DNA from 3 places in the Sinorhizobium sp. P24N7 genome. Region 1 is predicted to be linked to each of the others. Evidence: riboswitches for the same ligand, from Rfam matches in the RefSeq annotation. Region 1 holds a riboswitch; each other region holds the start of a gene.
The links. A riboswitch is a leader RNA that binds a small molecule or an ion and turns the genes downstream of it on or off. The one in region 1 is predicted to bind thiamine pyrophosphate.
Positions count from the first base shown of each region.

Region 2: it holds a riboswitch for thiamine pyrophosphate, as region 1 does, so the genes downstream of both, thiC (phosphomethylpyrimidine synthase ThiC) here and thiD (bifunctional hydroxymethylpyrimidine kinase/phosphomethylpyrimidine kinase) in region 1, are expected to answer to the same signal.
Region 3: it holds a riboswitch for thiamine pyrophosphate, as region 1 does, so the genes downstream of both, thiB (thiamine ABC transporter substrate binding subunit) here and thiD (bifunctional hydroxymethylpyrimidine kinase/phosphomethylpyrimidine kinase) in region 1, are expected to answer to the same signal.

Region 1 covers NZ_JBHMIW010000008.1:239,666-242,934, forward strand. The annotation lists gene ACFHWW_RS16465 (serine hydrolase domain-containing protein) at 1-794, shown strand, start outside; gene ACFHWW_RS16470 (peroxiredoxin) at 912-1,571, opposite strand; TPP riboswitch at 1,785-1,887, shown strand; gene thiD (bifunctional hydroxymethylpyrimidine kinase/phosphomethylpyrimidine kinase) at 2,015-2,815, shown strand; gene ACFHWW_RS16480 (hypothetical protein) at 2,919-3,125, shown strand; gene exoP (succinoglycan biosynthesis transport protein ExoP) at 3,174-3,269, opposite strand, start outside.
Region 2 covers NZ_JBHMIW010000001.1:7,053-10,321, forward strand. The annotation lists gene thiC (phosphomethylpyrimidine synthase ThiC) at 1-1,362, opposite strand, end outside; TPP riboswitch at 1,461-1,572, opposite strand; gene ACFHWW_RS00055 (hypothetical protein) at 1,733-3,269, shown strand, end outside.
Region 3 covers NZ_JBHMIW010000006.1:190,106-193,374, forward strand. The annotation lists gene thiP (thiamine/thiamine pyrophosphate ABC transporter permease ThiP) at 1-595, opposite strand, end outside; gene thiB (thiamine ABC transporter substrate binding subunit) at 603-1,631, opposite strand; TPP riboswitch at 1,680-1,794, opposite strand; gene ACFHWW_RS12295 (GNAT family N-acetyltransferase) at 1,928-2,413, shown strand; gene ACFHWW_RS12300 (thiamine diphosphokinase) at 2,491-3,141, shown strand; gene ACFHWW_RS12305 (ABC-F family ATP-binding cassette domain-containing protein) at 3,146-3,269, shown strand, end outside.

The DNA of each region.
Region 1 (3,269 bases):
CCGCATCGAAATCGATCGTATCCGCACTTGTGGGCATTGCGATCGACAAGGGTCTGCTCGACGGCCCGGAGCAGAAGATCGCGCCGTTCCTGAAGGAAGACCTCCCGTCGCAGGCCGACCCCCGGATCAACGACATCACCATCGGCAACCTGCTTTCGATGCAAGCGGGACTGGGGCGCATGTCCGGACCGAATTACGGCCGCTGGGTGTCGAGCCGCAACTGGGTTCGTTTCGCACTGGCACAGCCCTTCGACGAAGAGCCCGGAGGTCGGATGCTTTATTCGACCGCCTCGACCCATCTGCTCTCGGCAATACTGACCAAGGTCGGCGGCAAGTCGACACTGGCGCTTGCGCGCGAATGGCTCGGTCCGGTCGAGGGTTTCCGGATCGGTGCCTGGGAGCGGGATCCCCAGGGCATCTATCTCGGCGGCAACCAGATGGCGATGAGCGCGCGATCGCTCCTTGCCTTCGGTGAGCTCTATCGCAACCGCGGCCGCACCGCGGACGGACGGCAGGTCGTCCCGGCCGATTGGGTGGAGCTTTCCTGGCAGCCGCGCACGGCCTCCCGTTTTACCGGCGACGGCTACGGATACGGCTGGTTCACGCGCCGGATCGGCGACGAGGATGTGTATTACGCTTGGGGCTATGGCGGCCAGATGCTCTACATAGTGCCGTCCCTGGACCTGACGGTGGTCATGACGTCGGATGAAAGCGGCCCTTCGGCACGCAACGGCTATCGCGACGCTCTGCACGGGGTGCTGGCAGAGATCATCTCCATCGCCAAAGCGGATTGAGGCAGATGGTTCTGCTCTGTGCGCGTTAAACAAACTTGTTAGCAAAAAACGCCAAGGGCGCGTCGACCTTGATGAATTGACGCGCCCGACCGACTGACTGTTGGCCAGTGGGTTTGCTTAGGCCGTTGGCTGCTTCGTCTTCCGGAGATAGGGAAGCACGGTGTCGAACGACCCGAAACGCTGCACGGCGTCCTCGTTGGAGACGGCGGCCGTGATGATGACGTCCTCGCCCTGCTGCCAGTTCGCGGGTGTTGCCACCTGATGCTTGGCGGTGAGTTGGATCGAGTCGATGGCGCGCAGGATCTCGTTGAAGTTGCGGCCGGTGGTCATCGGATAGGTGAGGATCAGCTTGATCTTCTTGTCGGGGCCGATGACGTAGACCGAACGCACCGTGGCGTTATCCGCAGGCGTCCGGCCCTCGGACGTCTCTCCGGCGCCGGCCGGCAGCATGTCGTAGAGCTTTGCCACCTTCAGATCGCGGTCGCCGATCAGCGGGTAGTCGACCTCGAAGCCGGTCGCGACCTTGATGTCGTTCTTCCACTTGGTGTGACTTTCGACCGGGTCGACCGAAATGCCGATGATCTTGACGCCGCGCTTGCGGAACTCCGGCTCGATGCCGGCCATGGCGCCGAGTTCCGTGGTGCAGACGGGAGTAAAGTTCTTCGGATGGGAGAAAAGGACAGCCCAGCCGTCGCCGATCCATTCATGGAAATTGATCGTGCCCTGCGTTGTCTCGGCGGTGAAATCAGGGGCGGTATCGTTGATGCGCAGACTCATGGCGTGTTCCCTCCTGTACGACGAAATTTCGCTAAGAATAACGCAATCGCCGCCGTTTTCGAGGAGGAAACGAGCGATTGACGGCGGCAGAAGGAATGACTGCATCATAGGTGGCCAGGCTGCGGGTATATTTTTGCCGGCTGGCCTAAAAGCCAGGTCTTACAAGCCTTTGCGCGGGCGCGTTGACATCGCTTTGCCACAGCCGCATAGATAGCGCATTCCGAGGGGAGCACCAGACGGTGCTGAGATGGCGTTGAGCCGGACCCTTGAACCTGATCCGGGTCATGCCGGCGTAGGAACGGAAAGAAGGCCGCCAGCGGCAAGTTCTCCTTTTCATCGCCTTTCCTGGATCTCCGTGATGTTCCGTCTGGAGATCGATCGATGACGTCCACTGCCGTACCGCTCGCAAGCATCATCCGCCCTCGTGCGAAGGAGGACTGGGCATGACGGCGATTGCACTCACCATCGCCGGCTCGGACTCCGGCGGCGGCGCCGGTATTCAGGCGGACCTCAAGACGTTTTCAGCGCTCGGCGTTTACGGCGCCAGCGTCATCACTGCGATCACGGCCCAGAACACCAGGGGTGTGACGGCCGTCGAGGATGTCTCCGCTGAAGTCGTGTCGGCGCAGATGGACGCCGTCTTCTCCGATCTCGACGTGAAGGCCGTCAAGATCGGCATGGTCTCGCGTCGGGAAACAATCGCCGCCATTGCCGATGGATTGCGCCGGTCCGGAAAACGGGCGGTCGTGGATCCGGTCATGGTTGCGACCTCCGGCGACGCGTTGCTTCGGCCGGATGCCGTTACGGCGCTCATCGAAGAGCTGTTGCCGCTGGCGCTCGTCGCCACGCCCAATCTTGCCGAGGCCGCGCTCATGACCGGGCGCGCAATCGCCGAGGACGAGGCGGAGATGGCGCGCCAGGCGGAAGCGATCATGCGGACCGGCGCATATGCGGTTCTGGTCAAGGGCGGGCACCTGGAGGGCCAGGAGGCCACAGACCTCTTCTTCGACGGCGACACTCTTGTCCGCCTTCCCGCCGCGCGGATCGAGACGCGCAACGACCACGGCACCGGCTGCACGCTGTCGGCAGCCATTGCCGCCGGCCTTGCGAAAGGCTTGCCGCTGGTCGAAGCGGTGAGTGCCGCCAAGTCCTATCTGCATGCCGCAATCTCTGCGGCCGACCGCCTGGAGATAGGCCAGGGGCGCGGCCCGGTCCATCATTTCCACTGGTGGTGGGAAGATTGACTGCCGGGTGACGGCTCGGGGAGCTGAAGTGCCTCGCTATCGCCACTGTTGTTCAGCAGCATGACGGCGTCCATGGCTTCGATTGGCGATCGGTTCTCGCGATATGCATTTTCTTACCCGCCGGCTGGAGGCTTTCAACCGTGACGACCTGCCGGATTGGCGGCGGTCGCCTGGCAGGGTGCGGCGTTGTCTTTCGATGCTGCCGTCGCTGGTCGAATATTCGCTTTTCTATGCGCTGGCACTCGTTGCCCTTACGGCGGTCATCGCGCTAATGGCAGCCGCTTGGATCGTCGATCGCCGCAAGGTCTGACGGCGAAGGGCGAAAAGGCCGCGCACAGGTGGCGCGGCCGCGGTCGCCTCAAGCGGCGTTGTTTTCCGTAATCGTATTCTCGACGTAATATTTGCCGTAGCGGTGGCGGTATTTCTCCGCCCCGTCGAAGTCGCTGTATTTGCC
Region 2 (3,269 bases), on a different contig from region 1:
GATGTGGTCGTAGCCGGGCGCGATATCGGTGGTGAGCGGCCCGAGCGTATAGAAGGGCGCTTCTCCGCAGACGGCGAGCTGCTTGTCCATGTTCTCCTTGATCTTGTGCATGGGCACATGGCCCGGCCCTTCGATCATCACCTGGCAATCCTTGGCCCAGGCGATCTTCGTCAGTTCGCCGAGCGTTTCGAGCTCCGCGAACTGGGCCCGGTCGTTTGCGTCGGCGATAGAGCCGGGACGCAGGCCGTCGCCGAGCGAGAAGGAAACGTCATAGGCGCGGCAGATGTCGCAGATCTCCTCGAAATGCTCGTAGAGGAAGCTCTCGCGGTGGTGATGCAGGCACCACTTCGCCATGATCGAGCCGCCGCGCGAAACGATGCCCGTGACGCGATCCACGGTGAGCGGGATATAATGAAGCCTGACCCCGGCATGGATGGTGAAATAGTCGACGCCCTGTTCCGCCTGCTCGATCAGCGTGTCGCGGAAGACCTCCCAGGAAAGATCCTCGGCGATGCCGTTTACCTTTTCCAGCGCCTGGTAGAGCGGCACGGTGCCGATCGGTACCGGCGAATTGCGGATGATCCATTCGCGGATGTTGTGAATGTTGCGGCCGGTGGAAAGGTCCATGACCGTGTCGGCGCCCCAGCGCGTCGCCCAGACCATCTTCTCGACCTCCTCGGCCATCGATGAGGTGACGGCGGAATTGCCGATATTCGCGTTGATCTTCACCAGGAAGTTGCGGCCGATGATCATCGGCTCGGCTTCCGGGTGGTTGATATTGGCCGGAATGATGGCGCGGCCGCTCGCCACTTCCTGGCGCACGAATTCCGGCGTTACGAAATCGGGGACAGAGGCACCGAAGCTTTCGCCGTCTCGGGCAAGCGCCTCCTTCGCGGCCTTCCGGCCGAGATTTTCGCGGATGGCGATGAACTCCATCTCCGGCGTGACGATGCCGGCGCGGGCATAGGCGAGCTGGGTTACCGCTTTTCCCGGCTTCGCCTTGAGCGGCTGGTGACGAATCGGGAATTCCGGCGTCAGCCTTTCGCCGGTGGCAAAGCCGTTGTCTTCGGCCTTCACCGCACGGCCGTCGTAGCTTTCGACATCGCCGCGCTTGAGAACCCAGTCGCTGCGAAGGCGCGGCAGGCCCGCGTCGATGCGGATATCGGCGTTTTCGACCGTGTAGGGGCCGGAGGAATCGTAAACAGTCACCGGCGGCTCGCCGGAGGTCGGATGCAGCGCGATCTCGCGCATCGGCACGCGGATCTCCGGGTGGATCTCGCCCGGCTTGTAAACCTTGCGGGATGCCGGGAGCGGTCCTTGCGTGACCGAGGGCGCAGCGGCGAGAGGCTTGATTAGATTCATCTTGAGGCTCCAATGTTTTCGCGTTGGAGACCCAGTTCTGAAGCCGGAAGGATGAAAAGACGTATCACCGATGAATTGCCGATAAACGGAATCCTGGCTGCTGCACGTCTGCACCGTCCCTACGCCAGTATGAACTGGATCAGGTTCAACGGGTCACTGCGCGCGCTAGCAGTATCTCAGCCCCTTGCCGGGACCCCCCTGGTGAATGGCGCAATTAGGGACGGTTATCGCCGCGGCGTCAAGATGGTTTTTGCACCGGCTAAATCCCGTGCGCAGGGCTCGCGCCATGCTTGCAAATGCAAAGTTCTAAATCTACTTACCGTCCGAGTCTGAAGCGCCATGATGCGCATAGCGAAAAGGGGTGAAGGTCTTGGGGCAGGCGGAGACGGGGACCAGGAAAAGGGGACGCAAGGCGCTTTGGGCGGCCGTTGCGGTCATCGCAATCGCAGCCGCAGGCGCGACCGGTTACAAGATTGCTGTCGAAAAGAGCGTGAGCAGGCTGATCGCCGAACGGGGCGGCAGAGTGGGCACGGTCGAAGCGGACTTCTTCGGGCGCGTTCACCTGCGCGACCTGACGCTGCCGCTGAAGGAAGGATCCGAACTTCGCGTCGCCGCGATCGACGGGCGGCCCAGGATCCTATTTCTGGACGGCATGCTCGAGGTCAGCGGCGTGGACCTCGATATGCGCCCGGGCAAGATCGCCGTGCCGAAGGTGATCGTCGAGCAGGCGGAGTTCGGTCGCGACACGCTGGCGCAAATGTTCGGCGCGGGAAGCAACCTTTCGCTGCCGAAACAGTTGGCGCTTTTTACGGCAAAGAGCGTCACCGCCCCTGAGGTGATCATCACGCAGACGGTTGCCGGTAGCGAGCAGAAGCTGGTCTACAAGAACGTGGTCTCGGAAGGTATCGTCGATGGCCGCATTGCGCGCTATTCGGCGAGTGGTGCGAGCTTCGAAGCCGCCATAGGCGCCTCCGATGGAGAGGGCGGCGAGAGGAAGCGGCTGACGGGCTCCCTTGGAGCCATGACGGGGCAGGACGTCGATGCCGCCTATCTGGCCCGCATCTATACTGAAAAGGCCGGGCCGGGCGACGGGCAGGCAAGGCCTGTCTATGGGCCATTCTCGATCAAGGATATAGCCTTCTCGGATGGCGAGGCGAGCTTCGGCTATGACGAGGTTCGCAGCAGCGGCGTAAGCATGCGGATGCTGGACGAGCCACTTCGCGAAACTCTGGAGAAGCTCAACTCGGTCTCGTCGCCCGAGGATCTGCCCGTGGCGGAGCGTCAAGACTATTTCGCCCGGATTCTGTCGGTCGCCGATTTGACGAGGAAGGCCGACATGGAAATGCTGGGTCTGAAGATCGACGCGCCGGACAAGGATGGTGAAGAGGGCGAGAGGATCAAGCTGGCGATGGATCGCCTCGCGCTCCGGCTCGATGGCCGGAAGCTCGACGCGTCGGTGAATGGCTTCTCGTTGGCGGAGGGCGCGGACTACGTCAAAGTCTCCGAAGCAAGCATTTCGGGCTTTTCCTGGGATCCCAGCGTGGAAGCGCTGAAGAAGTTCGTCGCTCTGCAGGATGGGCAGCATGAGAACTTCCCTTTCACGACGCTGCTGCCGGAGTTCGGAACGTTCCGCGTGGCGGGAATCGATGGCGATCTGCCTGACTCGAGCACCGGCGTGGAAGACTGGGACGAATACAACGACACTCCGGATGCTGGAGAGGGCGATCGGCCGCAACGCATCCGCTTCACGATGAAGGGATACGAGCTGGCGCTCGCGAAACCGCGAAACGGCATTCCGACTGACGTCCGCGCCGGATACCAGGATTTCGCCCTTCAAATCCCGGAGCATACGCAGGACGAGACTCTCGCCAAGCTTCGCAAGCTGGGCTTCAACGAATTGGTCCTCT
Region 3 (3,269 bases), on a different contig from region 1:
CGATGCCGGGAAGCAATCCACGGATCACCGGCCACTCGATGAAGCGAAAGGTGGCGAAGGAACCCATGCCGAGATTGGCGCAGCTGCGCCAGTATTCGGCCGGAATGCGCTCGATGCCGGCAAGCATCAAGCGTGCGGCGAGCGGCATGTTGAAGAAGACATGGGCAATGAGAATGCCGGAGAGGCCATAGATGCTGACCGGCTGCTCCAACCCGCCTGCCGAAAGCACCCTGTTCAAGAGCCCCTGCCGGCCCCAGATTTCGATCAGCCCGAGTGCGGCGACGATCGCCGGCAGGCCGAGTGGCAGCGCCAGAAGCCGCAGCACCCAGATGCGGCCGGGGAACGAAGCCTGGCGGGCAAGTGCCCGGGCCACGGGTATGGCGAAAAGGATGGCAAGAAGCGTCGAGAGGCTGGCCTGCAGCAGCGTGAAGCGTGTGATGCGCCAGATATAGGCATCGAAAAGCGGACCGGCGCCGGCGCTGCCGGCCGACTGGGCAAGCAGTGCCGCGCCGGCGAGGCCGACGAAAAGCAGGATGCCGCCGAAGGCGAAGGCCCCGGCGGCGATTGTCATCTTGCTTTCCTTCGTGCCGGACAATCCGGCCTCAGTTCCGGCTCATGGCGGCCAGCCATTCGTCGACCCAGGCCTTGCGGTTGGCGGCGACCTCCTCGGAGGGAATGAGGAGCGTCTTTTGCGGGTCGACGAGCTTGCTGAAGGCTTCCGGCAGTGGCTCCTTGGTTGCGGTCACCGGCATCATCCAGTTGGTCGTCGGGATGATCGACTGGAATTCCGGACCGATCATGAAGGTCAGGAAGTTTCGGGCGAGTTCCGGGTCCTTCGCGTTCTTCGTCAATGCGGCGACTTCGATCTGGATATAGTGGCCTTCGGCGAAGGGGGCCGCCTGGTAGCGCTCGGTGTTTTCCGCGACCATGTGATAGGCGGGCGAGGTGGTGTAGGAGAGAACCATCGGGGCCTCGCCCTTCGTGAAGAGGCCATAGGCTTCCGACCAGCCCGGCGTGACCGTCAGCACGCGGTCCTTGAGCTTCGCCCAGGCCTGGCCGGCCTGGTCGCCATAGACCGACTTCACCCACAGCAGGAGGCCGAGGCCGGGGGTTGAGGTCCGCGGGTCCTCGATGACGATCTTCTGCGACGGATCGCCCTCGACCAGGTCCTTGAGGCTCTTCGGTGGACCCTTCAGCGTCTCGGTGTCGTAGACAACGGCGAAATGGCCGTAGTCATACGGTATGAAGGTGTCGTCGGAGAAGCCGCCCGGGACCTTGACGGAAGCGGTATCGGCGCCGTGCGGCGCGAAGAAGCCGGTCGCCTTCGCCTCCGCCACCAGATTGGTGTCGAGACCGAGTACGATGTCGGCCTTGGATCCCTGACCTTCGAGCTTCAGCCGCGTCAGGAGTTCGACCCCGTCGGCAACCCCTACATAATCGACCTTGCAGTCGCAGGTCTTCTCGAACGCTTCCGCCACCTTGGCGCCCGGCCCCCATTCGGTGATGAAGCTCTCATAGGTATAGACCGTCAGGGTTTTTTCCGCGGCCGCCGCGCTCACGGAAAATACCGCGATCGAAGCTGCGGCGATCGCAAGCCGGCCAAGGATTTTTCGATGGAGTGAACTGGACATTCTGGCACCTCTCCCTTTGTTGTTGCTGCAATGGGAAAAGCGCGTATCGGTCCGATCGCTTCTAATCCCTCCGCCGGTATGAGCCGGATCAGGTTCCGCGGGTTGGCTCGAAGCCTCTCAGCCACGGTCGCAAAAGCCGACCAGGGCACCCCGTTAGAGCAGCAAGAGATTTAGCTTCCGGCGACGGCTTAGGCAAGCTGAGTTTCAGCAGGGGCGTTTGCCGTCCGCGTCAGCCGCGCTATTAAAAGTCAAACAATTGCCGGCGTCGTTTGTTCGCCGAAAGCGGAGACAATTTCATGCCAGACATGCTCGTCCGCCTCTATGCCTTGCCCGAGGGCCGCCCATCGCGTCTCGACCCCGACATCCGCATCCGCCGGGCGCTTGCGGCCGAGCGGCGGGCCGTCATTCCCTGGATCGAGGAGCGCTTCGGGGCCGGGTGGGCCGGCGAGGCCGAAACCGCCTTCTCCTCGACGCCGACGCGCATCCATATCGCTCACCATCGGGACCGGATCGTGGGCTTTGCCTGCCATGACGTAACCGCGCTCGGCTTCTTCGGTCCGACCGGAGTCGACGCGACCATGCGCGGCAAGGGCATCGGCGAGGCCCTGCTTGTCGAAAGCCTGCTGTCCATGCGCGCCGCCGGCTATGCCTATGCGATCATCGGCGGCGTCGGCCCTGCCGAATTCTATGCCCGTGCGGTGGGTGCGGTGGAGATCGCCGGGTCGACGCCCGGTATCTACGACGGCATGCTTTTTCCCGGGGATCCGGCGTCCGGAACCTGATCCGCGCAGCATGCGTTCGCAAAACAGCAGCCGGAGCCCTTTTCCTTCGCCGCTGCTTTGCGCTATGGGCTTCTGCCATGACCCGATCACCCTTCACCATCCTGCTCGGCGGCGCGCTGACGCCGACAGACCGGCTCGCTCGACAGCTCGAAGGCAGTCGCTTCGTCGCCGCCGACGGCGGCATGCGTCATGCAAGGACGCTGGGGATCGTTCCCGATCTCTGGGTCGGCGATTTCGATTCCACGGATGAGGCGCTTCTGGCGGAGTTTGCCGGCGTCCCGCGTGAACGCCATCCAGCTGCCAAGAACGCGACCGACGGGGAGATCGCCGTCGAGGCAGCCCTCGAGCGTGGCGCGACCTCGCTCGTCTTCGCGGGCGGACTCGGCGGCGCGCGCAGCGATCATGCTTTCCTGCATCTCCTCGGTACCGTCGCGCTTGCCCAGAGCGGCGTTGCGGTGATGATGACCTCCGGCGAGGAGGAGGCCTATCCGCTGCTGCCCGGCTCGCAGGAGATCGAGCTGCCGAAAGGCAGCCTCTTCTCGATCCTCGGCTTTGCGGACCTTGACGGTCTTTCGATCGAGAACGTGCGCTATCCGCTGAAGGATTTTCATTTGCCCTTCGGCTCGTCGCGCACCATTTCGAACATCGCGGATGGCACGATCCGCTTGACCCTGAAATCCGGCCGGGCCGTCGTTCTCGCCCGCCCCTATGATCTTTCCGGAGCCTGATGCCTTGGCGCCTCCCATCCTGAAGCTTGACGACATTCTACTGACCTTCGGCGGCACGCCGCTGCTTGCGGGTGCGGGCCTGCAGGTCGAGCCCGGCGATCGCATCTGCCTCGTAGGCCGCAATGGTT